3 regions of the Undibacterium sp. 5I1 genome follow, and region 3 is predicted to be linked to each of the others. Evidence: predicted binding sites of a transcription regulator. Region 3 holds the regulator's gene; each other region holds the start of a gene.

Evidence for each region. The regulator HrcA, encoded in region 3, represses chaperone genes, less so after heat shock. The targets are predictions, from matches to a motif close to TTAGCACTCNNNNNNNNNGAGTGCTAA.
Region 1: groES (co-chaperone GroES) is a predicted target of HrcA. The motif match lies at 3,138-3,164, and genes of this name have one in related genera.
Region 2: rpoH (RNA polymerase sigma factor RpoH) is a predicted target of HrcA. The motif match lies at 4,309-4,335, and genes of this name have one in related genera.

Annotation. Positions count from the first base shown of each region.
Region 1 is NZ_JAVIWI010000001.1:2,392,538-2,400,163, reverse strand. Features, by position in the region: gene RGU72_RS10635 (carotenoid biosynthesis protein) at 1-408, opposite strand, end outside; gene groL (chaperonin GroEL) at 961-2,610, opposite strand; gene groES (co-chaperone GroES) at 2,694-2,984, opposite strand; gene RGU72_RS10620 (xanthine dehydrogenase family protein molybdopterin-binding subunit) at 3,430-5,694, opposite strand; gene RGU72_RS10615 ((2Fe-2S)-binding protein) at 5,709-6,167, opposite strand; gene RGU72_RS10610 (DUF1800 domain-containing protein) at 6,641-7,626, shown strand, end outside.
Region 2 is NZ_JAVIWI010000001.1:4,043,003-4,050,628, reverse strand. Features, by position in the region: gene coaD (pantetheine-phosphate adenylyltransferase) at 1-245, opposite strand, end outside; gene rsmD (16S rRNA (guanine(966)-N(2))-methyltransferase RsmD) at 290-958, opposite strand; gene ftsY (signal recognition particle-docking protein FtsY) at 1,404-2,468, shown strand; gene RGU72_RS17735 (cell division ATP-binding protein FtsE) at 2,527-3,204, shown strand; gene RGU72_RS17730 (cell division protein FtsX) at 3,258-4,172, shown strand; gene rpoH (RNA polymerase sigma factor RpoH) at 4,403-5,299, shown strand; gene RGU72_RS17720 (SCO family protein) at 5,404-5,976, opposite strand; gene cyoE (heme o synthase) at 5,982-6,866, opposite strand; gene RGU72_RS17710 (COX15/CtaA family protein) at 6,924-7,626, opposite strand, start outside.
Region 3 is NZ_JAVIWI010000001.1:4,545,670-4,553,295, forward strand. Features, by position in the region: gene RGU72_RS19850 (MIP/aquaporin family protein) at 1-179, opposite strand, end outside; gene RGU72_RS19855 (metalloregulator ArsR/SmtB family transcription factor) at 176-547, opposite strand; gene hrcA (heat-inducible transcriptional repressor HrcA) at 997-2,016, shown strand; gene RGU72_RS19865 (response regulator) at 2,056-2,475, shown strand; gene fur (ferric iron uptake transcriptional regulator) at 2,530-2,967, opposite strand; gene RGU72_RS19875 (outer membrane protein assembly factor BamE) at 3,318-3,923, shown strand; gene dapB (4-hydroxy-tetrahydrodipicolinate reductase) at 3,937-4,752, shown strand; gene RGU72_RS19885 (MotA/TolQ/ExbB proton channel family protein) at 4,973-5,581, shown strand; gene RGU72_RS19890 (biopolymer transporter ExbD) at 5,658-6,107, shown strand; gene leuS (leucine--tRNA ligase) at 6,200-7,626, shown strand, end outside.

The DNA.
Region 1 (7,626 bases), 2.2 Mb from region 3:
ATTGCCGGAAGCGGAGGAAGTGTCCAGCGGTGTACGCCAGACAATCAGGTTGCTGATCACATAGCAAGAGTAGGTTAGCGCAAACCACATTAGCGGGATCACCATCGGCACATCACCTAAGCGCCAGCCCAGCACCTCGGTGTAGGTGTAGCTACCAAAAAACCAGCCATGTGATGCCCCCATTTGCTCGGCAAACCAGCCAAAACTTAGGGCAATCGCGACAAACTTGAGTGCTGCTTTGCCACCAAGCAAATGGATGGCATTGGCCCAACATATTGCAAACATGAGAACAGAGCTACAAACAATCGCAATCGTAGTGTCGTTGTGGGTGCGTAAAGCGGTAGCAATTAAAAAACCTGCGAATAGAAAGTAACTAATAGCGGGTAGATGTGCTGACAGTAATTTCATGATGGCTTTATGGTCTTTTAAGTCGGTATTGAAATAATGTCAGGACTTGTAGCAAACTGCTTTTGCGTCACTCGGTTAGCAACTTTGCTTAAGCCCTACATCTGAACACGGATGAGAATGCATTAGAGAAATCTTACGTTGTACAAGTATAAATTTCTCTGTTAAGAATATTGCTCTAAGAACATTATTTATTTTCAACAGATTGACGTTGTATTTACATAGATGGGTTGTTTTGCCTAAATAGTTTTATCCTCTTTCGATTTGCCTGGCACGGTATGGAATATCCTAAAATAAATATACTCCCCATTAATTTATAAAAAATATGCTTATTGTCCAATGATTATATGGACAATTTAAATATACCTACTATGAGTATATTTATTATTAGGTTGCTGTTGTATGGCTTCGTACCATCCTCCAACTCTGTACACAGTTAATCTTACAAAATAAAAAAAGCTCCACAGTTTTCACTGTGAAGCTTTTTTGCTTAGCTTTTGCTTAACTGATGTGGCGTATTGCACGCCACGTTCAGCGATGTTATTCCTTGCGGAATTACATCATGCCGTCCATACCACCCATGCCGCCCATACCGCCCATGCCGCCGCCCATGCCGCCAGATTTGTCATCTGGTAATTCGGCAACCAAAGCATCAGTTGTCAAGATCAGGCCAGCAACAGACGCTGCATTTTGCAAAGCAGAGCGTGTTACTTTTGCTGGATCCAGAATACCCATTTCAATCATGTCGCCATAAGTATCGTTAGCAGCGTTGAAACCGAAGTTACCTGTGCCGTTGATGATGGCGTTGACAACAACGCTTGGCTCGCCACCGGCGTTAGCAACGATTTCACGCAATGGCGCTTCGATCGCTTTCAACACCAGTTTGATACCGGCTTCTTGATCTGGATTGTCACCTTTGATGACGCCAGCAGCTTGACGTGCGCGCAACAGAGCAACACCACCGCCAGGAACAACGCCTTCTTCTACCGCTGCGCGAGTCGCGTGCAGAGCATCTTCAACGCGGGCTTTTTTCTCTTTCATTTCAACTTCAGTTGCAGCGCCAACCTTGATCACAGCAACGCCGCCTGCCAACTTGGCAACGCGTTCTTGCAGTTTTTCACGGTCGTAGTCAGAAGTTGCTTCTTCGATTTGCGCGCGGATTTGTTTTACACGTGCTTCGATACCAACAGCTTGACCAGCACCATCAATCACGGTGGTGTTTTCTTTGCCGATTTCGATACGTTTAGCTTGACCCAGATCAGCCAAAGTCGCTTTTTCTAATGTCAGACCAACTTCTTCGGCAATCACTTGGCCGCCAGTCAGGATAGCAATATCTTCCAACATCGCTTTACGACGATCACCAAAACCTGGCGCTTTAACTGCAGCAGTTTTCAGGATGCCACGGATGTTGTTGACAACCAGAGTGGCCAATGCTTCGCCATCGACGTCTTCTGCGATGATCAGCAATGGACGACCGGATTTAGCGACTTGTTCCAAGATCGGGAGCAGATCGCGGATGTTCGAGATTTTTTTGTCGAACAACAGGATGAACGGATTTTCCAGAATCACGGATTGTTTTTCTGGGTTGTTGATGAAGTACGGTGACAGGTAGCCACGGTCAAACTGCATACCTTCAACGATGTCCAGCTCATTGTCCAAAGATTTGCCATCTTCAACAGTGATCACGCCTTCTTTGCCGACTTTGTCCATTGCTTTTGCAATGATGTCGCCGATGTTTGCATCGGAGTTAGCAGAGATCGAACCAACTTGAGCGATTTCTTTGTTGGTTGTAGTTGGCTTGGACAACACTTTGATTTCAGCAACGATGGCTGTAACCGCTTTGTCGATACCGCGCTTCAGATCAGTTGGGTTGAAACCAGCAGCGACGTATTTGAAACCTTCGCGAACAATCGCTTGTGCCAATACAGTTGCTGTTGTTGTACCGTCACCAGCGTTGTCAGAAGTGCGTGAAGCAACTTCTTTCACGAGCTGCGCGCCCATGTTTTCTAATCTGTCTTTGAGTTCGATTTCTTTAGCGACTGAAACACCATCTTTAGTCACTGTAGGTGCGCCGAAAGAGCGTTCCAGGACAACGTTACGACCTTTAGGGCCCAGTGTTACTTTAACTGCGTTAGCGAGGATGTTAACGCCATTGACGATCTTAGCGCGTGCATCATCGCCGAAAATTACTTGTTTAGCTGCCATGTTAAATCTCCAGAATCTTGAATGGAATATTGTTTTCAGCCTGCATTACATCGTAAATAACAGACTGAATCACAAAAAATGAATTACTTCTGAACGACTGCGAAAACGTCTTCTTCGCGCATTACCAGAACTTCATTGCCGTCAACTTTAACTGCTTGACCAGAATATTTGCCAAACAGGACGCGGTCGCCCACTTTGACTTCTAATGGACGTACTTTGCCGTCGTCGAGTTGTTTGCCGTTACCAACCGCCAAAACTTCACCTTGATCTGGTTTTTCAGCCGCCGCGTCAGGCAATACGATGCCAGATGCTGTTTTTGTTTCTTGATCCAGACGCTTGACGATAATGCGGTCGTGCAGGGGACGAAGGTTCATACAAACTCCTTGTGATTAGCTAAAAATAGCAATGGTTTTACAAAATAATGTAAGACACTGTGCTGCGATGCTCTGCAACGTTGCCGGTGTCTCACGGACAAAGATGATATTTAAATAATAGTTGCTACAAAAATAAGTACAGGCCAGAGATTGTTAGCACTCTCTCCCGACGAGTGCTAATTATATGGGCGGAAGACACCTATTTCAAGGCTGATTGAGGTGAAATATTAAAAATACTTTAATAATCAGATGCTTATCGATGATGAAGTTATGTTGAATTTTCTTTTAATTTTGATTTGGAATCAAAAAGTCATCAAAAATATCCGTTTAGCGCGACTCTACATGGTGCAAAAAGAAAATCGACAACGATGAAAAAAATCGGGATAGCGAATCTATTCGATTACGCTACCCCGATTATATTTATGCTGTGATTACCGCAGGATGATTACGCTAATTTAAACGGCAATTCGCGTAAGCGTTTGCCAGTCGCTTTAGCAATCGCATTTGCAAAAGCCGGCGCCAGCGGAGGCAATCCAGGTTCCCCCATACCGGTCGGCGCATCTGCACTTGGTACGATATGGACGCTGACTTTTGGCATTTCTGTAATTCGTGGTACGACATAATCACCGAAATTACTTTGTTCCACCACGCCATCTTTTAGAGTGATCGCCGCACCCGGCAAGCACATCGATAAACCCATCAATGCACCGCCTTGGACCTGAGCTTCGATACTCTTAGGATTAACGGCAAGATTGCAATGGATGCCTGCTGTGACGCTATGTAGTGTTGGTGTGCCATCTTTAACCGAGGCTTCTACGACATAGGCCACGACCGTCTGGAAGGATTCATGCACGGCAACGCCCCAGGCATGGCCTTTGGCTAAGGTTTTTTTACCATAGCCCGACTGAGCGACGGCTAATTGTAAGGCGGCTTTATGACGCGGATGCTGATCGCCGATCAGGCTTAAACGATAAGCGACCGGATCTTGCTTGGTCATTGTTGCAATCTCGTCGAGCAAGGTCTCCATCACGAAAGCGGTATGAGTAGAGCCGACGCTGCGCCACCACAATACCGGCACATTGACTTTGGGATGATGTACTGACAGACGCATAGGAATTTCGTATGGCTCTTTCATCCCTTCCAGTGCGGTGGAGTCAATCCCGTCTTTGACCATCATGGCTTCAAACGGTGTGCCTGCCAGAATCGATTGTCCTACGACCACATGATCCCAACCGGCGATTTTACCCTTGGCATCAAAACCGATTTGTGCCCGATGCACATGCATAGGCCGGTAGTAACCGCCTTTGACATCATCTTCACGACTCCACAACGTGCGAACCGGCGCGGTCAATCCTGCGGTCTTGGCGGCTTTGGCAACTGTGCATGCTTCCGCCACAAAATCGCTGGTTGGCACGGCGCGGCGACCAAATCCACCACCTGCCATTTGTACATTGACCTTGAGGTTTTGCGGTGGGATTCCCAAGACTTTTGACGCTGCAAGACCGTCTATGCCTGGCATTTGTGTTCCTACCCATAGTTCCGCTTTATCACAATTGATCGCGACGGTGCAATTGAGTGGCTCCATCGGCGTGTGTGCTAAAAATGGGAAGACGAATTCAGCATCGATCTTCATAGGCGCTGCCGCCATACTTGAAATATCGTCGTTAAATTTCAGCTTACCAGTTTGTTTCGACAGCTCTTTGTAGCTCACCAATAATTGCGCACTATCTGCTTTTTCAACAGCTGAGTTATCCCATTGGATTTTGAGCGCGTCACGGGCTTGCTTGGCAGACCAGTAGCCATCGGCAATCACGGCAATACCTTCGCCGCCGCGATCAACCGGGATGCGGATAACGGCCTTCACGCCGCGCATTGCTTTGGCGGCGGTATCGTCAACACTGGCAATTTTGGCGCCGAATACTGGAGGACGGGCAACCACCGCTGTCAACATGCCGGGCAGATGGGTGTCGATCCCGTATTGTTGCGAACCGGTCGACTTCGCTCTGGCATCGAGGCGACCTGTAGGTTTACCGATCAGGCGAAAATTCTTCGGATCTTTGAGCGTCACATTTTCTGGTACAGGCTGGCTCATTGCTGCTTCTGCCAGTTCACCGTAACTTAGCTTTTTACCGCCCGGACCGATCACGATGCCGTTTTGTGTTTTTAAACTGCTGGCATCTACATTCCATTGCTTCGCTGCTGCAGCGACCAGCATGGCGCGTGTCCGCGCGCCTAGTTCGCGGTACTGTGTGTAAGAATTTTTGATCGAACTGGAGCCGCCCGTTAAATGAATCCCAAACACAGGATCAACATAAGCGGGGTTGCTATCGCCATGCACACTCTTGACTTTGCTCCAGTCGGCATCCAGCTCTTCTGCCAGTATCAGCGGTAAACCAGTCTGCACACCTTGTCCAAAATCGAGCCGATTGATGGTGATCGTAGTCGTACCATCTTTATCAATCCGGACAAACGCCGCTGGTTGTTCGATTGCTTTCAGTCCGCTGGCTTTCGCTGCAGCCGGATCTTGGCTGTTTTGTGCGTTGCCGATGAGCGGATAGACGCCGAGAGCAAAACCACTGATCGTGGCAACTTTTAAAAAGCGGCGACGTGGCAGATCAGCGTGTGCGCTGATCGCATTGTTTGCGCCGGACTCTTGCTCGAACATAGCTTGCAATTGTTTTGGTAATTCATTACTGATATCAAAATGCATGATCGTCTCCTGGTTCAGGCAAGGTGGGTGGCTGCATCATGGATTGCAGCGCGGATACGGACATAGGTTCCGCAACGGCAGATATTGCCCGCCATTGCGGCATCAATATCGGCATCGCTCGGTTTTTTATTCGACTTCAGAAGCGCCGTCGCGCTCATGATCTGTCCGCTTTGGCAGTAGCCACACTGCGCTACGTCGTGCTTGACCCAGGCGTCTTGCACTACCTTGCCAACTTTGTCGCCGGACATGGCTTCGATCGTCGTGATCTTTTGTCCTGCCACGGCAGAAATCGGCGTGACGCAAGAACGCGTAGCTTGCCCGTTGATATGCACGGTGCAGGCGCCGCACAAAGCCTGACCGCAGCCAAACTTGGTACCAGTCAGACCCAACGAATCGCGTAAGGCCCACAACACCGGCGTACTGGGATCGGCATCGAGAGTATGTTCTTTGTTATTGATATTGAGAGAGGTCATGGCTTGCTTCTCCATTAGGTTGATATCGGGGGAGTTGTACGGAGGCGACAGATAAAAGGCACGCTGCCAAGTACAAAAGGCTGGCTACGTCGTTGATGAACCGACGCTTATTTTGAGCTAGTTTAGGAATCTTTGCTGATGATATTAAGAAAGTTGATACTACGTGACTTACGGACTTGCCTTCGTGCTGATCTGACCCAAAAACGTTCCTGCTAATTTGTAACAAATGAAGACTTCCGTAAGCAGGCTTGACGAGTTTTATCGCATATTTGTTATTTCTTCTTAACATAATCAAGCAATCACCGATGAGAGTGCATTTGCGCTTGTCTAGCAGTTACTAAAAACGGTGTGACATCTACTTACAAAGTGCGAATAGGCAATTAGGTTCAAGTTATCTATTGTTTCAATGTGTGAAAACAAGATCGAAACTAATAGAACGTTTAGAAAACAGCCCATCGCAACGGAGGCAGTACATGTCAGAGAACACGAGTTTGGCGGATACATCCGCGCCGATCGCATCAAACAACCCTCCTCAGTCAACAGACGATAATAATAAAGCCAGGATAAATTTATCTAGTACGACTCTTGCTAATGGCGTACTTGCAGGATTGTCAGCATTATCAGCCTTATCACTAAGCGCTTGCGGTGGCGGTGGCTCAGATGCTGTCGCAACATCTGCTGGCACGAGTTCTGGGCCCGTCACTCCGCCTGTTACTCCTCCAGTAACGCCGCCGGTCACACCACCCGTCGGCATTACTGCCGCCCAGGCTGCGCGCTTTTTAGTGCAGGCGTCGATGGGTGCGAACAGAGCGCAAATAGCGCAGGTACAGCTACTTGGTTATTCTGGCTGGCTGGATGCACAATTCGCCTTGCCTGCATCGACTGCCCGGTTTGATTGGCTGGTAGCTAAGGGGTTTAATGCCGCTACTTATCAGAACTCAGAAGCGGGTTTTGATTCTGCTGCGTGGTCCAAGCTACTTTCATCTCCCGATACATTACGACAGCGCCTGACCTTTGCTATTTCTGAAATCACGGTAGCGGCGATTGATGGTTTGATCGGAGGTGGCTGGCGCGCCTTTTCGGCGGCTGCCTATCTTGATTTATTAGAAACCAATGTGTTTGGTAATTATCGTACTTTGTTACAGCAAATTTCGACCAGCGCTGCGATGGGACAGTTTCTGACTTTTCGCGGTAACGTTAAATACAATCCGGCCACCGGTGCGCTGCCAGATGAAAACTATGCACGCGAATTAATGCAATTGTTCAGTATTGGTTTGCTAAAGCTAAATCAAGATGGTTCGGTGCAGCAGGTCAACGGCGTCTCGCAAGAAACTTATGTTCTGAGCGATATCACCGGGTTGGCAAGAGTGTTCACAGGCTGGGACTTTAATCTGGATGCGTTGAAAACCACCACGCCAGATTTTTTACGTCGGCCAATGACACAAATACCCGCTCGTCA
Region 2 (7,626 bases), 500 kb from region 3:
GCGTCGTTCTTGCGGACAAAATCTTTGAGTAAGCCAGAAAAGCTTTCCACCCGGACATTTGGGTAATGCCCCAGCACTTCGTTGGCGATCAGCAGACGCTCATCCAGCGAGAAAAAAGGCTTTTTGTTTTTGCTGTCAGCAACGCCAACAACCAGCGTCTCAAACAAACCGGAGGCGCGACGCACCAGATCTTCGTGACCTCGCGTGAGCGGATCAAAGGTTCCTGGATATACGGCTGTGACCATCTTTACTCCCTGATTTTGTGTCTATGCACCAATTTGAGAAGGCATTATGCCTGAATTTCGGGCATGTCATGTGTCAAGATGTTGCGTTGCAGTATGTGGAAATACACACTCCCTGCCTGATCTGCACGAATCAGTTTCCAATCAATCAACCATTCTGGATACGCCGGATCGGCAGGATCTTCTGGCAAGGCCGCTTCTGCTTCGACATATAACAAGCCGCCAGCCGCCAACAACTTAGCGCACAGCGGCACGATCTTGGTTAAAAATCCTTGCGCAAAAGGCGGGTCGAGAAAAATCAAATCAAATTGTTGCTGGCGCGCTACCAGCGACTGCACCACCGTCAAGGCATCGCCACGAACTAAGGCAATTTGCTGCGCGCCCAGCTTTTGCTGGACTTGCTCTAGCTGCTTAAAAGCGGGCGTGTGGTATTCCACCATCGTGACCGCTACTGCACCGCGACTGGCGGCTTCAAAACCCAGCGCGCCGCTGCCAGCAAACAAATCAAGACAGCGCACGGTTGGCCATCTGCCGTCTAGCAAATGTCCCAGCCAATTGAAAATAGTTTCTCTGACACGATCAGGAGTCGGGCGCAAACCTTCGGCATCAATCACGGGTAACAAAGTCCGCTTCCACTGGCCGCCAATAATACGTACCTGATGCGGAACGCGCTTGGGACCAGCGGGCGTGGTCGGTTTTTTAGGTTTAGCTTTCATGCACGAGAGTCAGGTTGCGCAGCTTTAAGCTGCTTGAAAAAGAAATCAATTTTATTCATGAATTACAAAACTTACACAAAAATGCTAAATATAAAAATACTAGGAAAATCAATATACTCCCCATTTTTTTATGAGAAATAGCTCTATTGTCCAGTAATTATATGGACAACTTAAATATACTAGCGATGAGTATTTATTCTACTAATGAAATGCAAGCCATATGACGCACCGCGAAGAGCGTTACGACACCAAAAAACTAAGCTTATTTAGCGCTAAGGCTTAACTAAATAAGACAAGCTAAGCACAACTCGCACAAAATTGCCCAAGACCAGCTAATCGACAACAAATTAGCGCCGCACAACACAAGGCTCGTCAATCTGGCAATAGGGCTCTGTTAGAATGGCTGCATTCTAACCTGTTCGTCTTCTGCCCTATTAAAACCTCGATGTTTAGCTTTTTCAAGAAAAAACCCAAAGAAGAACCTGCTTCGCTGCCAACCACAGTAGCGCTACCCAGCGCGGAAGCAGCCTCATCAATCGCGTCATCAATCGCGTCATCAACTGTGCCAGAATCTTTGGCCAGCAGCGATCAAGCCACAGAAGCTGTCGCTGAAAAACGCTCCTGGATCAGCCGTTTAAAAGCAGGACTGTCGAAAACATCGTCCAACCTGACCACACTATTTGTTGGCGCAAAGATCGACGATGACTTATATGAAGAGTTAGAAACCGCACTACTGACCTCCGACGCCGGCGTAGAAGCAACGCAATTTTTGTTGGATGGTTTGAAGAAAAAGGTCAAGGAAGAAAAATTAACCGAGGCCGAGCAAGTCAGACTCGCCCTCAAGACCTTGCTTTTAGACTTGCTGACACCACTGCAAAAACCTTTAGAGCTAGGTCGTCATCAACCCTTGGTGATGATGATTAGCGGCGTCAACGGCGCGGGTAAAACGACTACGATCGGCAAACTGGCAAAACATCTGCAGAAAAATCAACAGTCCGTATTACTCGCAGCGGGTGACACCTTCCGTGCAGCGGCACGTGAGCAACTGACGATTTGGGGCGAACGCAACAACGTCACTGTGATTTCGCAAGAATCTGGCGACCCGGCGGCCGTCGCCTTCGATGCAGTCGCATCCGCCCGTGCCAAAGGGATAGACGTTGTGATGGTGGATACAGCAGGTCGTTTGCCGACCCAGTTGCACTTGATGGAAGAGCTGAAAAAAATCAAGCGCGTCATCGGCAAAGGCATGGATGGCGCACCGCAAGAAGTCTTATTGATCATTGACGGCAATACCGGGCAAAATGCCTTAACTCAGGTAAAAGCATTTGATGATGCACTCACACTGACAGGCTTAGTGATTACCAAGCTCGATGGTACCGCCAAAGGTGGCGTATTAGCAGCGATTGCCAAAACCCGTCCGGTACCGGTTTATTTCATCGGCGTGGGCGAACAGATTGAAGACTTGCAACCGTTTAATGCTCAGGAATTTGTGGATGCTCTGCTCAATTAATTTCACCAATTTGCATTGATTTGCATTGATTTATTTAGCCAGATCAAGGATGTTGCCGATGATAGAGTTTCAGCAAGTTTCTAAAGAATATTCACGCGACGCCGTCGCTTTGCGCAATATATCGCTCACCATCAAACCCGGTGAATTGATTTTTTTGGCTGGCCCTTCAGGCGCTGGCAAATCAACTTTATTAAAAATGATTGCGGGTATTGAGCGCCCTAGCAGCGGCACCGTTAGCGTGAATGGACAAGACATTGGCAAGTTAAAGTCAGGCAGCATTCCTTATCTACGCCGCAAACTGGGTCTGATTTTGCAGGACAAAGGCTTGCTGTTAGACCGTAGCGTGCTGGCAAATGTCATGTTGCCGCTGATCGTCGTCAGCGCTTCTGCCAGCGAGGCAGAAACCCGTGCCCGCACTGCGCTAGAAAAAGTAGGCTTGGCGGATAAAGCGGATGCTATGCCCCTGGCCTTGTCAGGCGGCGAGCAACAACGGGTTGCTATCGCCCGTGCGATTGTCAATCGCCCGCAAATCATTCTGGCAGATGAACCTACCGCTTTTCTGGACAGAGAGAATGCAAACAAAGTCATCAACGCGCTCAAAGCCTTCCAGAGTGCCGGCGTGACTTGTATTATCTCTAGCCATGATGAACAGTTTTTAGATCAGGCCAGCCGCGTGATTTATTTAAATCATGGGCAACTGTGCGACTCCTGGCAATCATCCTATATGGCGGCATAAATTGATCCAATCTCAAGAAACACCTCAAGTCTGAAGCAACAGGAAAAAATTATATGACCGTCTGGTTTCGTCAGCATTTGTTTGGCTTAAAAAGTGCGTTGGCTCATCTACGCGCCAGCCCTGGCAATTTCTTATTTAACGTTCTAGTGGTCGCGATTGCCTTGGCGTTGCCGATTGCCGGATTAACGCTGATCGAAAATATTCGCCCGATTTCAACCCAGCTCTCGATTGAGCCAGAGATCAGTGTATTTTTGACACCAGACACACCACGCGCCGACGCGATAGCATTAGCTTTGCCAATCAAAAAACTACTGAAAGATGCCAATGTCAGTGCCAAACTCACTTTTGTGACCAAGGACAAAGCATTAGCGGCAATGGAAGAAACCTCCAGCCTGGCAGAGGTCTTATCGACTCTGGGCGGAAATCCTCTACCAGACGCCTATGTGTTATCACTATCCAACTCAGATGCCAACCGGGTAGAGTTTCTGACAGTGCAGTTAAAAAGTCTGCCAGGAGTTGATGTGGTTCAAGTTGATTCAGCTTGGGTAAAACGGCTGGCAGCTTTAGTGCAAGTTTTACAATTATCCTTACTATTTTTGGCGGTTACATTGAGCGTGGTGGTGATCGTGGTGATTTTTAACGCTACGCGTCTGCAAGTGATCTCCCATCAGGCTGAAATTGCAATAGCCCGTCTGCTTGGCGCGACCAATAGCTTTATTCACCGGCCCTATTACTACACAGGCGCGCTACTGGGATTGCTCGCTGGCTGCGCCGCATTGGCACTGATTGCGGTGTCTCTGCGTCCGCTGAATCAGGCAATTGCAGAATTCGCCAAACTCTATGCATCGGAATTCCACCTGGTGCCGCTAGGATTGTTGGCTAGCCTCGCCTTGTTAGCGACTAGTGTGGTGCTCGGGCTATTTGGTGCTTTTCTATCGGTACGCCGACAACTCGCACGCGCTAGCTAAACCTTAATTCAACAAGACTTAAGCAAAACTGCTGCAACTTTTCTAAGTTTCCCTGCTCTAAATTAATATAGCTATTTCGTACAAGCAATCAAAACTCAATAGCGATCAATTAGCTTAAGCATATAAATTTGGAGTATTAGCACTCAATCCAAGAGAGTGCTAATATAAGGGCTTGAAATGTCTGATTTAGCCCAAAAGTCACGCTAAATAGACGGCAATAAGGAGGAAGAATGAATCAATCATCGACATCTGTGATGCCAACTTCGGATAGCACAGCGCTTGCACTCGGTTTTACTGGCACGCTGGGCAATATCGACGCCTATATCTCGGCAGTCAACCGTCTGCCTATGCTGACGCATGAGCAAGAAATTGATCTCGCCAAACGTCTCACACAAAATAATGACCTGAGTGCTGCCCAGCAACTGGTTATGTCGCACTTGCGTCTGGTAGTGTCCATCGCTCGCGGCTACTTAGGTTATGGTTTACCACATGCAGACTTAATCCAGGAAGGCAATATCGGCTTGATGAAAGCCGTTAAACGCTTCGATCCAGATCAAGGTGTCCGTCTGGTGTCGTACGCGATGCATTGGATCAAGGCAGAAATGCATGAATACATCCTGAAAAACTGGCGCTTAGTCAAAGTAGCGACGACTAAAGCACAGCGCAAACTGTTTTTTAATCTGCGCAGCCATAAAGAGGGTTTGGATTCGATGTCGCCAAAACAGGTAGACGCTCTGGCAAAAATTCTGGACGTGAAGCGTGAAGAAGTCATCGAGATGGAAATGCGCCTGTCAGGTCGCGACATTGCTTTAGATGCGCCAACCGATGACGAAGATGATAAATTTGCGCCTATCGCCTACCTGAAAACAGAATCTGAAGAGCCGACTCGTGTACTAGAGTCACGTCAGCGGGATCGTCTGCAAAGCGAAGGCTTGGAAACAGCATTATCCAAACTAGATGCACGTTCACGCCATATCGTTGAATCTCGTTGGTTAAAAAACGATGACGGCTCAGGCGCAACTTTGCATGAATTGGCTAGCGAATACGGCGTATCAGCAGAACGTATTCGCCAGATTGAAAGTGCAGCATTGAAGAAAATGAAAGGCGCTTTAGCGAGCTTTGCTTAACTAGCTAACGGCACAGAAGGCATAGAAAAAAAGGCGCTCAGTTCTGAACTGAGCGCCTTTTTTATTAACAGGACTTACGCAGCTAGGGCAGTTTTGCGTAAGTCCTATTGAAGTAATATTTTCAAATCATGAACAATAGCATCGGTGCTTTGCCCGTTACGTACAAATAAACGAATCCGTCCCTCAGGGTCAAACACATACGTACCAGCAGTGTGATCCATGGTGTAAGAACTTGGCGTCGAACCTGGTGCTTTTTGATAGAACACTTTAAATTCTTTTGCTACTTTGGCAGTCGCAGCAGCATCGCCATACAAACCTAAAAACCGGGAATCAAAGTTAGGAACATAAGCGGCAAGCAAGGCTTGCGTGTCACGTTCAGGGTCGATAGTAACAAACAAGACCTGAACCTTATCGGACGAACTTCCAAGCTGCTTCATGACCGTAGCCATCTCTGCCATTGTCGTAGGACAAACATCGGGGCACTGGGTATAACCAAAAAATATTGCTACTGCTTTACCTTTAAAGTCGGCCAAGGTGCGGGCTTTGCCATTGTGATCTGTTAGCGCAAAATCTTTGGCGTAGTCTAATCCCGTCAGATCAGTGTTCATAAATTGGGGTGCTGGTTTATCGCAAGCAGACAAACACAACACCAATATAATTCCGATTAAACGCAGCATAGTAGTCATAATTTTATGTAGTGATCGACCAATAAGGCTGCAAATAGCAGCGATAAATATACAATCGAAAAGGTAAAAGTTTTACGTGCTAAGGCATCGTCATAGTGACGATAAATACGCCATGCGTACCATAAGAAAATGGCACCCAAAATCACTGCGCTGGCAAGATAGATAAGACCACTCATATGCACCGCGTAAGGCAACATCGTGGTAGCGAATAAAGCAATCGTATAAAGCCAGATATGGAAACGAGTAAATTCTAAACCATGCGTAATCGGCAACATCGGCAAACCTGATTTGGCGTAATCATCGCGACGGTACATCGCCAAAGCCCAGAAATGTGGTGGCGTCCAGACAAAGATAATCAATACCAGCAGCCATGCCTGCATAGGAACATCGTTAGCAATCGCGGCCCAGCCTAGCGCCGGCGGCATCGCACCGGATAATCCGCCAATCACGATGTTTTGTGGCGTGGCTGGCTTCAGAATAATCGTATAAATCACGGCATAACCGACAAAGGTGATGAAGGTGAGCCACATCGTCAGCGGATTTACCAGCGCGTACAAAACCCACATACCAAGACCGCCAATCACGCCAGAAAAAATCAAAATCTGCATCGGCCCGATTTCACCCTGTGCCGATGCGCGGCGAGCGGTACGCGCCATGCGAGAATCTATCTCACGTTCAACCAGACAATTAATGGCGAATGCAGCACCAGCCAACAACCAGATACCGATCGTAGCAGCGACCACCAAGCGCCAGTCAGGCAGATCAGGCGTCGCCAAAAACATACCAATCACCGCACAAAAAACGGCCAATTGCGTCACACGAGGCTTGGTCAAAGCCCAGTACTGGGCGTATCGGTTAGAGGGAATACTAAGTGACGTCATATTGAACTAAAGAGAGGGGACATACACGATGTCAGGCCGATTTCAGGCACATATAACTTAGACGTTTTTCAAATGCCTGGCGCGGTAGTTTAACATGGTCAGCAATAGCAACAGCAGCGCAGCTCCACCGTTATGCAAAACCGCAATAAAAAGCGGCCAGGAAAAGTAGACTGTAGATACACCACTCAAAAATTGTATGGTAATCACCAGCAATATCTTTTTGCCCAAGGACGACAAGCCCTTGGTTTTACTGGCTTTATATCCAACCCAAGCAACGACCGCAATGACCAGCAGAGCAAAATTCCTATGCACCCAATGTACAGCAACCAGTGCCTGAAACGGTAAATAATCACCTGCCATGGTTTGACCTAATTTGCGCCACAGAGAGAATCCGTGGTTAAAATCCATATCAGGTATTATCTGTCCATTACACAAAGGGTAATCTTGACAGGCTAGTGCAGCGTAGTTAGTACTAACCCATCCTCCCAAAGCAATTTGCATCACAACGAAAATCAATGCAACAGTTGCTGGCAATATGATTGGGCTCATACTTGCATTAATCACGCTGGCATTGCTCTCCCTCGATACAGCTTGCAAGGCATGACTTTGTTGTGCATGCAAGTATGCCAGCATAGCGAGCAAGCCCATTGCCAACAACAAATGTGTGGTCACGATAATGGGCTGCAATTTAAGTGTCACCGTCCAGGCGCCAAACGCACCTTGCACGCAAACCAGCAGTAATAAAACCGTAGGCAAAAAG
Region 3 (7,626 bases):
GCCCCGGTCGCTATCGCATTCGCCAGCAGAGCGATTGCAACATTACCAGCGGACAAGCGTTCGGCCATGATGCCAGAGCCGATCACAATCGCGAGCAAAAACGCCGTACCCAGACCTTCGGCGACCAGACGTCGGGATAAGTTCGCTTTGATCCGATTATTAGCGGAGATTTGGGTCATAGGTTTGCAGTACTGCCGCGATTATTCTCTCGCTCGGTGACTTGCTGATCCATCGGTGCGCAGGTCGCATTTGGAGAGCAAGGATTTCCGCCACAGCAGTTTTCCGTCAAAAAGCTGATCAGATCATTCATCACCGTAAAATTGGCGGCGTAAATCATAAATCGCCCATCTTGTTGCACCGTGATCAAACCGGCATGCATCAGCTCTTTTAGATGAAAGGATAAAGACGATGGCGCAATGCCAAGGAGTTCGCTGATTTTGCTGGCGATGACGCCGCTGGGGCCACTTTGGACTAGCAAGCGGAAGATCGCCAGGCGGGAATCTTGGGCAATCGCGGCGAGGGCGCTAACAGCTTGTTTCGTTTCCATATTTAATTCCCCTTGTTTTAACCCAGATTTTCCATTAGACCGCTACCACTTCGCAAAAAACGCAGACGGCGTGTAGTCTTCAGAGGGATAACACCACCGCGATTTGAGTGGGAGCGCTACAGCGACAATTGCACCTTTGGCGAACTGCCTGGCGTTGTTGCCCCTCCTGGCAAGATGCAGCTTGCGTCGTCGTCGCGTCTAGCCAGTCAGTCCGCCAAAGACACACTTGTCGCTGTTCCAATGGAAAATCTGGGTTTAATTTTCTATTTAATTTCGATAATTCTATATTAATTGAAATATCAAAGTAAACAGATATTATGAAGATGCAGCGAGGGAAAATTTGAGAATTGCATTAAAAGCACCAAATAATAAGCGTCTTGCTTCATTGCAAGCGAATATGGGTTTATATTTCTATGTCATTGATTACAACGCTCGCATAGAATACAAACATGCAACTCGATATTCGCGCACAAACATTACTTAAAGCTCTGGTAGAACGCTACATCGCTGATGGTCAGCCGGTGGGTTCGCGGGCGCTCTCAAAAATTTCTGGATTGGAGTTGTCTCCTGCCACCATTCGTAATGTGATGGCAGATCTGGAAGAAATGGGCTTTGTCGCCAGCCCGCATACGTCGGCGGGACGGATTCCGACCCCGCGCGGGTACCGCGTGTTTGTGGACAAACTACTGACCGTGCAGGAATTTGATGGCACTGCGCTGGAGTCGCGTATGCAAGCGAGCGTGTTTTCTAATTCCCCACAAAAAATTATTTCTAACGCGGCTCAGGTGTTGTCGTCGCTATCGCAATTTGCAGGTGTAGTCATGACCCCGCGGCATGAATCAACATTCCAGCAAGTCGAGTTTTTACGCTTATCTGAAAAGCGGATTTTGCTGGTCGTGGTCGCGCCCAATGGCGAAGTGCATAACCGCTTGCTGCTGACCGATGTTGATTACAACTCCTCGCAATTGGTGCAGGCCGCGAATTATCTGAATCAAAATTTTGGTGGATTGAGTTTTGAAGACGCTCGCTTACGTATCAACACTGAATTACGCCAATTGCAAAACGATATGACGCGCCTGATGCAAGCGGCGGTCGAAGCGGGCAGTGATGCGATGTCAGATCAGTCGGACGAGGTGGTGATTTCGGGCGAGCGCAATTTGCTCAATGTGCAGGACTTGTCGAATAATATGACTTCTTTGCGTAAGTTATTTGATATGTTCGAGCAAAAAACCGGACTGATGCAATTGCTGGACGTGTCTAGTAAAGCGACCGGGGTACAAATTTTTATCGGAGGCGAATCGCAACTCGTACCGATGGATGAAATGAGTATTGTCACTGCGCCTTATGGCGTGAACGGTAAAATTGTCGGCACGCTTGGGGTGATAGGGCCAACTCGTATGGCTTATGAACGTGTTATTCCTATTGTTGATATCACTGCAAAGCTACTCTCAAATGCGCTAAGTCAATAGCCGATATCCAGTATCCAAATTCCAAATAATGAGGTTGTTATGAACAACAAAAATATCTCTGTTTTAATTGTTGACGACAATGATATGACTCGTGAGGTTTTACGGGTAGTACTGCGCAGCGAGGGTTATAACGTCGTTGGCGATGCTTCTGATGGTGGGTCGGGTTTGGAAATGGCGATCAAACTCAATCCGCAAATTATTCTATTGGATGTAGTTATGCCTAAAATCGGCGGCTTAGAAATATTGCCAAAAATGAAGGAAGCATTGCCAAATGCGATGATTTTGATGGTGACTGCGAATAAAGATCAAGCCACGGTGACGGAGGCTGTTAAAGCCGGTATTCACGGCTATATCGTAAAACCTTTTAATTCACAGCGAGTGATTGATGCAGTGGCAGGGGTAGTAGAAAAAATTCGTAAGCAAAATGCTAGCAGCGAAAATACCAGTAGCGACGTTTGAGTACGAATTTGATCAGTAAATATCAGTAGAAGCTGATACTTGTGTTCTCATTTTTTATGATTTGCGATTTCTGTGTTCGCAATTTTGTTTGGTGCAATGACCATACATCGCTAGCGAATGTTCAGCAATAGTAAAGCCACGCTCCAGTGCAACGGCATGTTGTTGCTTCTCAATTTGCTCGTCATAGAACTCTTCTACCAAACCGCAGTCCAAACAGACCAAATGGTCGTGATGCGAACCTTCGTTTAGTTCAAAGATGGCTTTGCCGGTTTCAAAATGATTACGATTTAACAATCCGGCTTGTTCGAACTGGGTTAAAACCCGATATACCGTCGCTAAACCGACATCCATATTTTCATTCAGCAGAATTTTATAAACATCTTCCGCTGTCAGATGGCGAACTGGGCTACTTTGGAAAATTTCTAAAATTTTCAGCCTTGGCAAAGTCGCTTTCAGGCCGCTGGATTTGAGATTGGGAGTGGTATTCGTCATGTTTTCGGTCAAAAAGAGTGTATCTGCTTTATGATATCGGGTTTAGAGCTTAACTCAAAGCGAATCTCAGCATAATCCCGGCGTAATTTCAGGGTGGTTTTTTGGGGTTTTAATCGACGTATATCAAGCTTGCATCAGTGAGTGATTTCATTATGCTGCTTTATTCTAAGATTCTTTCGCGCTGTATTTGTGTTCTTTGTGTAGGCTCTCACTTAAGTTGCCACCTAAGTTACTACCCAAGTAACGCCAAAGTTAAACGTAATAAATTAGTAAGTAAGATTGATATAAGCTGTTTGAATTAATTATTTTTTGCAAACTGTACACCGTTGCACATCACATTGAGGTTATTTATGCGATTGTTGTTTTCTGAAGTATCCCGAGGTACCGCGCAAGGTTTGACTGCTCTCGCTTTGGCGTTTGGTGTAGTTGGTGTCTCTGGCTGCGCTATGCTCAATCCTATGGTGGATACACCGCCAGTGACCAAGCTCCCTAGTTCCACTGACTCCGCAGTGACGGATGCTGGTAACAAAGACGGCGCCAAACTCAATTCTGCTGATGGCGCACAAAAAACGACGCCAACAGGCGTATCCAAATTTTTAGGTTACATCTCGCCTTACCGGATTACGATTCAGCAAGGTAACTTTGTCTCGCAAGAAATGGTATCGCAACTTAAAGAAGGCATGACCCGTGAGCAAGTCCGGTTTTTGCTGGGTACGGCATTATTGACCGATATGTTCCACGAAGACCGCTGGGACTACCCGTTCCGTTTATTAAAGCCGAACGGCGAATTACTCACCAGCCGCGTGGCGGTATTTTTTAAGAACAATACTGTGCAACGTTTTGAGGGTGGTAATTTGCCCAACGAAAAAGACTACTTAGCCAATATTACGACTTCTGCAATTGGTGTGAGAGCTGAATCTTCTATCCTGACGACGGATAAAGATAAGAAAAAATAATCAAGGTATTCCGATGACAGTATTAAAAATCGCCGTGACCGGTGCATCTGGTCGCATGGGTAAAATGTTGATCGAGACCATCACTGCGGCAGATGATGTTGCACTGGTCGGCGCACTGGATTTGCCTGGATCGCCTGCTTTGGGGGCTGATGCCGGTGCCAGTTTAGGCAAGCCAGTTGGCGTTTTAATTGAGTCTGATTTGTCGACGGCTTTGGCAGATGCTGATTGTCTGATCGACTTTACCCGTACTGAAGGCACCTTAACGCATCTGGCTTACTGCGCGGAACATGGCATTAAAATGGTTATTGGTACGACGGGTTTTGATGATGAAGGTAAAGCAGCGATTGCCGCTGCAGCGCAAAAAACGGCGATTGTATTTGCGCCGAACATGAGTGTCGGCGTGAATGTGACGTTGAAGTTGTTAGAAATGGCAGCCAAGAATTTTGCGCAGGGCTACGATATAGAAATTATCGAAGCGCACCACCGTCATAAAGTTGATGCGCCCTCCGGTACCGCATTAAAAATGGGCGAAGTCATCGCAAGTACACTAGGTCGTGATTTGAACGAAGTCGGCGTGTTCGCACGAGAAGGTGTCACCGGCGAACGTGACCCTTCTTCGATCGGCTTTGCCACCATTCGTGGCGGCGATATTGTCGGCGACCATACAGTGATGTTCGCAGGGATTGGTGAGCGGGTAGAAATCAGCCATAAATCGTCTAGCAGGATTAATTATGCCCACGGCAGTTTGCGCGCAGCACGGTTTTTGGCGGATAAGAAAACTGGTTTGTACGATATGTTTGATGTGCTGGGTTTGAATTCAGTAGCTTAGTAGGAGTTACGCAAAACCGCGCCAGCCGCGTTGCAGCGACTAGCCGTATTAAAGTACTGTCTTCGTCGCGATGCGTTTCCGGGACAATTTTGCGTAAGTTCTATTTTGGAAACACAGAGACTATTTAATTTATTAACCGACGATCTTTTTAACGAGTCCTATGATTTTTGATTACTGGTCCCAAGTTGATGAAATAAGCCACGCAGTAGCTTATTTTTTGATGGCGATGTCCCTCGTCAGCTGGTTCATTATTTTTTATAAAACCTGGTCGTTTTGGCGCGTTCGCAAAACCGCGCCAGTTGTTGAGTCTTTTTGGAAAGCGCCAAATATCAATGATGCGCTTAGCCTGATCAGTCATGCTGATAGCGAAGACATTTATGCTTCTCTGGCGAGAAGAAGTATGGCGGCTGCGGACCTAAAACTCTCTACAGAACCAGCACGCGCTAGCGCAGGACTTAATACTAATTCTGCTTTAAGCGACATTCTTACCCGGGTTTTGCGGCAAGAATTAAACCGTGTTACGGTCAAACTGGAATCTGGCTTAAGTATTTTGGCCTCCATCGGAGCGACTGCACCTTTTGTCGGTTTGCTCGGCACGGTGTGGGGTATTTTTCATGCGCTGACGACGATTGCAAATAATGGTGCCGTGCAGATCGCGCAAGTAGCTGGTCCGGTCGGCGAGGCATTAATCATGACGGCATTAGGTTTGATGGTGGCGATTCCTGCGGTATTGGCCTATAACGCTTTTAACCGTATGAACCGTATTACCATGGCAGAGCTAGATGCTTTTGCGCATGATCTGCATGCACACCTTAGTCCGCGCGGATAAGAGCGTAACTCGGCTAACGTCAGCAATAAACTAACCACAAGCTTGCCAACGTAGTAAATAAAAATCTCAACGCATTATGGCCTTCGGTAAATTCAATCAGGCAAGTGACTCGGCAGCAAAAACACCGGCTGCTATGGCCGATATCAACGTCACACCGATGGTGGATGTCATGTTGGTATTGCTGGTAATTTTTATCATTACCGCCCCTTTGATGACACAAGCTATCAAGCTTGAATTACCTATTGCAAAATCAAATACGGCCCCCCAATTGCCAAACAACATCACCATCTCATTTGACTCTAAAGGCGTTTTATATTGGGATAAACAGGTCATTACTTTTAAAGATTTAAACGTAAAATTAGCAAAAGCAGCACAAAAATTACCGCAGCCAGAATTGCAATTGCGTGCCGATAAAGCAACTCGCTACGAGATCATTGCCCAAGTGATGGCGGCAGCCCAAGAACAAGGTTTGGGTAAAATTGGTTTTGTGACTGAGCAGCCAGGCCAACCACTCGATCAAAAGTAATCTACAGCGTTATCCTTAATCAGGATGCCACCTGAACCAGTTATAATCAAAGGTTCAAAAGATCCCCTCGCATTTAGAAAATATAGCCCGCCATGCAAGAAAAATACAGCTCAGTTTATAAACCAGCCGACATTGAGCAATCTGCGCAATCCCATTGGAAAAAAATAGACGCTTACAAAGCGGTGGAGAACGATCCACGCTTCCCAAAAGGGAAGTACTACGCTTGTTCTATGCTGCCTTATCCATCAGGTAAATTGCACATGGGGCACGTGCGCAATTACACGATCAACGACATGCTGGCGCGTCAATTGCGCATGAATGGTTACAACGTTCTGATGCCGATGGGCTGGGATGCTTTTGGTTTGCCGGCAGAGAACGCTGCAATCAAAAACAAGGTGCCGCCTGCCAAATGGACTTACGATAATATCGCCTATATGAAGACCCAGATGCAAGCTATGGGTCTGGCGATTGACTGGTCACGCGAAGTAGCGACTTGCTCGCCTGAATATTACAAATGGAATCAATGGTTGTTCCTGAAAATGCTGGAAGCTGGCATTTGCGAACGCCGTACGCAAGTAGTGAACTGGGATCCGATTGACCAGACCGTGCTTGCAAATGAGCAGGTGATCGACGGGCGCGGCTGGCGCTCCGGTGCTCTGGTCGAGAAGCGCGAAATTCCAGGCTACTACCTGAACATCACCGACTACGCGGAAGAATTGCTGTCTGCAGTCGCCAATCCGGAAGATCCGAATTACCTGTCCGGCTGGCCAGAGCGCGTGCGCCTGATGCAGGAAAACTGGATAGGTAAATCCGAAGGTGTACGTTTTGCCTTCACACATGACATCAAGGACGCCACCGGCGCATTGATTCAGGACGGCAAGATGTACGTGTTTACGACCCGTGCCGATACCATCATGGGCGTGACCTTTTGTGCGGTGGCACCGGAACATCCGTTGGCAATTCATGCTGCTGCCAGTAATCCGGGACTCGCTGCCTTCATCGAAGAATGCAAAAAAGGCGGTACGACCGAAGCAGAAGTTGCAGTGCGTGAAAAAGAAGGGCAGCCAACGGGACTGTTCGTCACGCATCCGTTGACAGGCGCGCAAGTTGAAGTTTGGGTCGGTAACTATGTGTTGATGAGTTACGGCGATGGCGCGGTCATGGGCGTGCCTGCGCATGACGAGCGGGACTTTATTTTTGCGAAAAAATATAATCTGCCGATTAAACAAGTAGTCGCTGTAGAAGGTGAAACCTACTCCACCGATGCATGGGCAGAATGGTATGGCGACAAGCAACGTGGCTTGACCATTAATAGCGGAGACTCTAACGTTGACCTAAATGGATTGACCTGTAGACAGGCGGTCAGCAAGGTCGCCGAATTAATGTCAGCCAAAGAATTAGGCGAAAAGAAAACTACCTGGCGTTTGCGCGATTGGGGCATCAGCCGCCAGCGTTATTGGGGCACGCCTATCCCTATTATCCATTGCGATGCTTGTGGTGTGGTGCCAGTGCCGGAAAA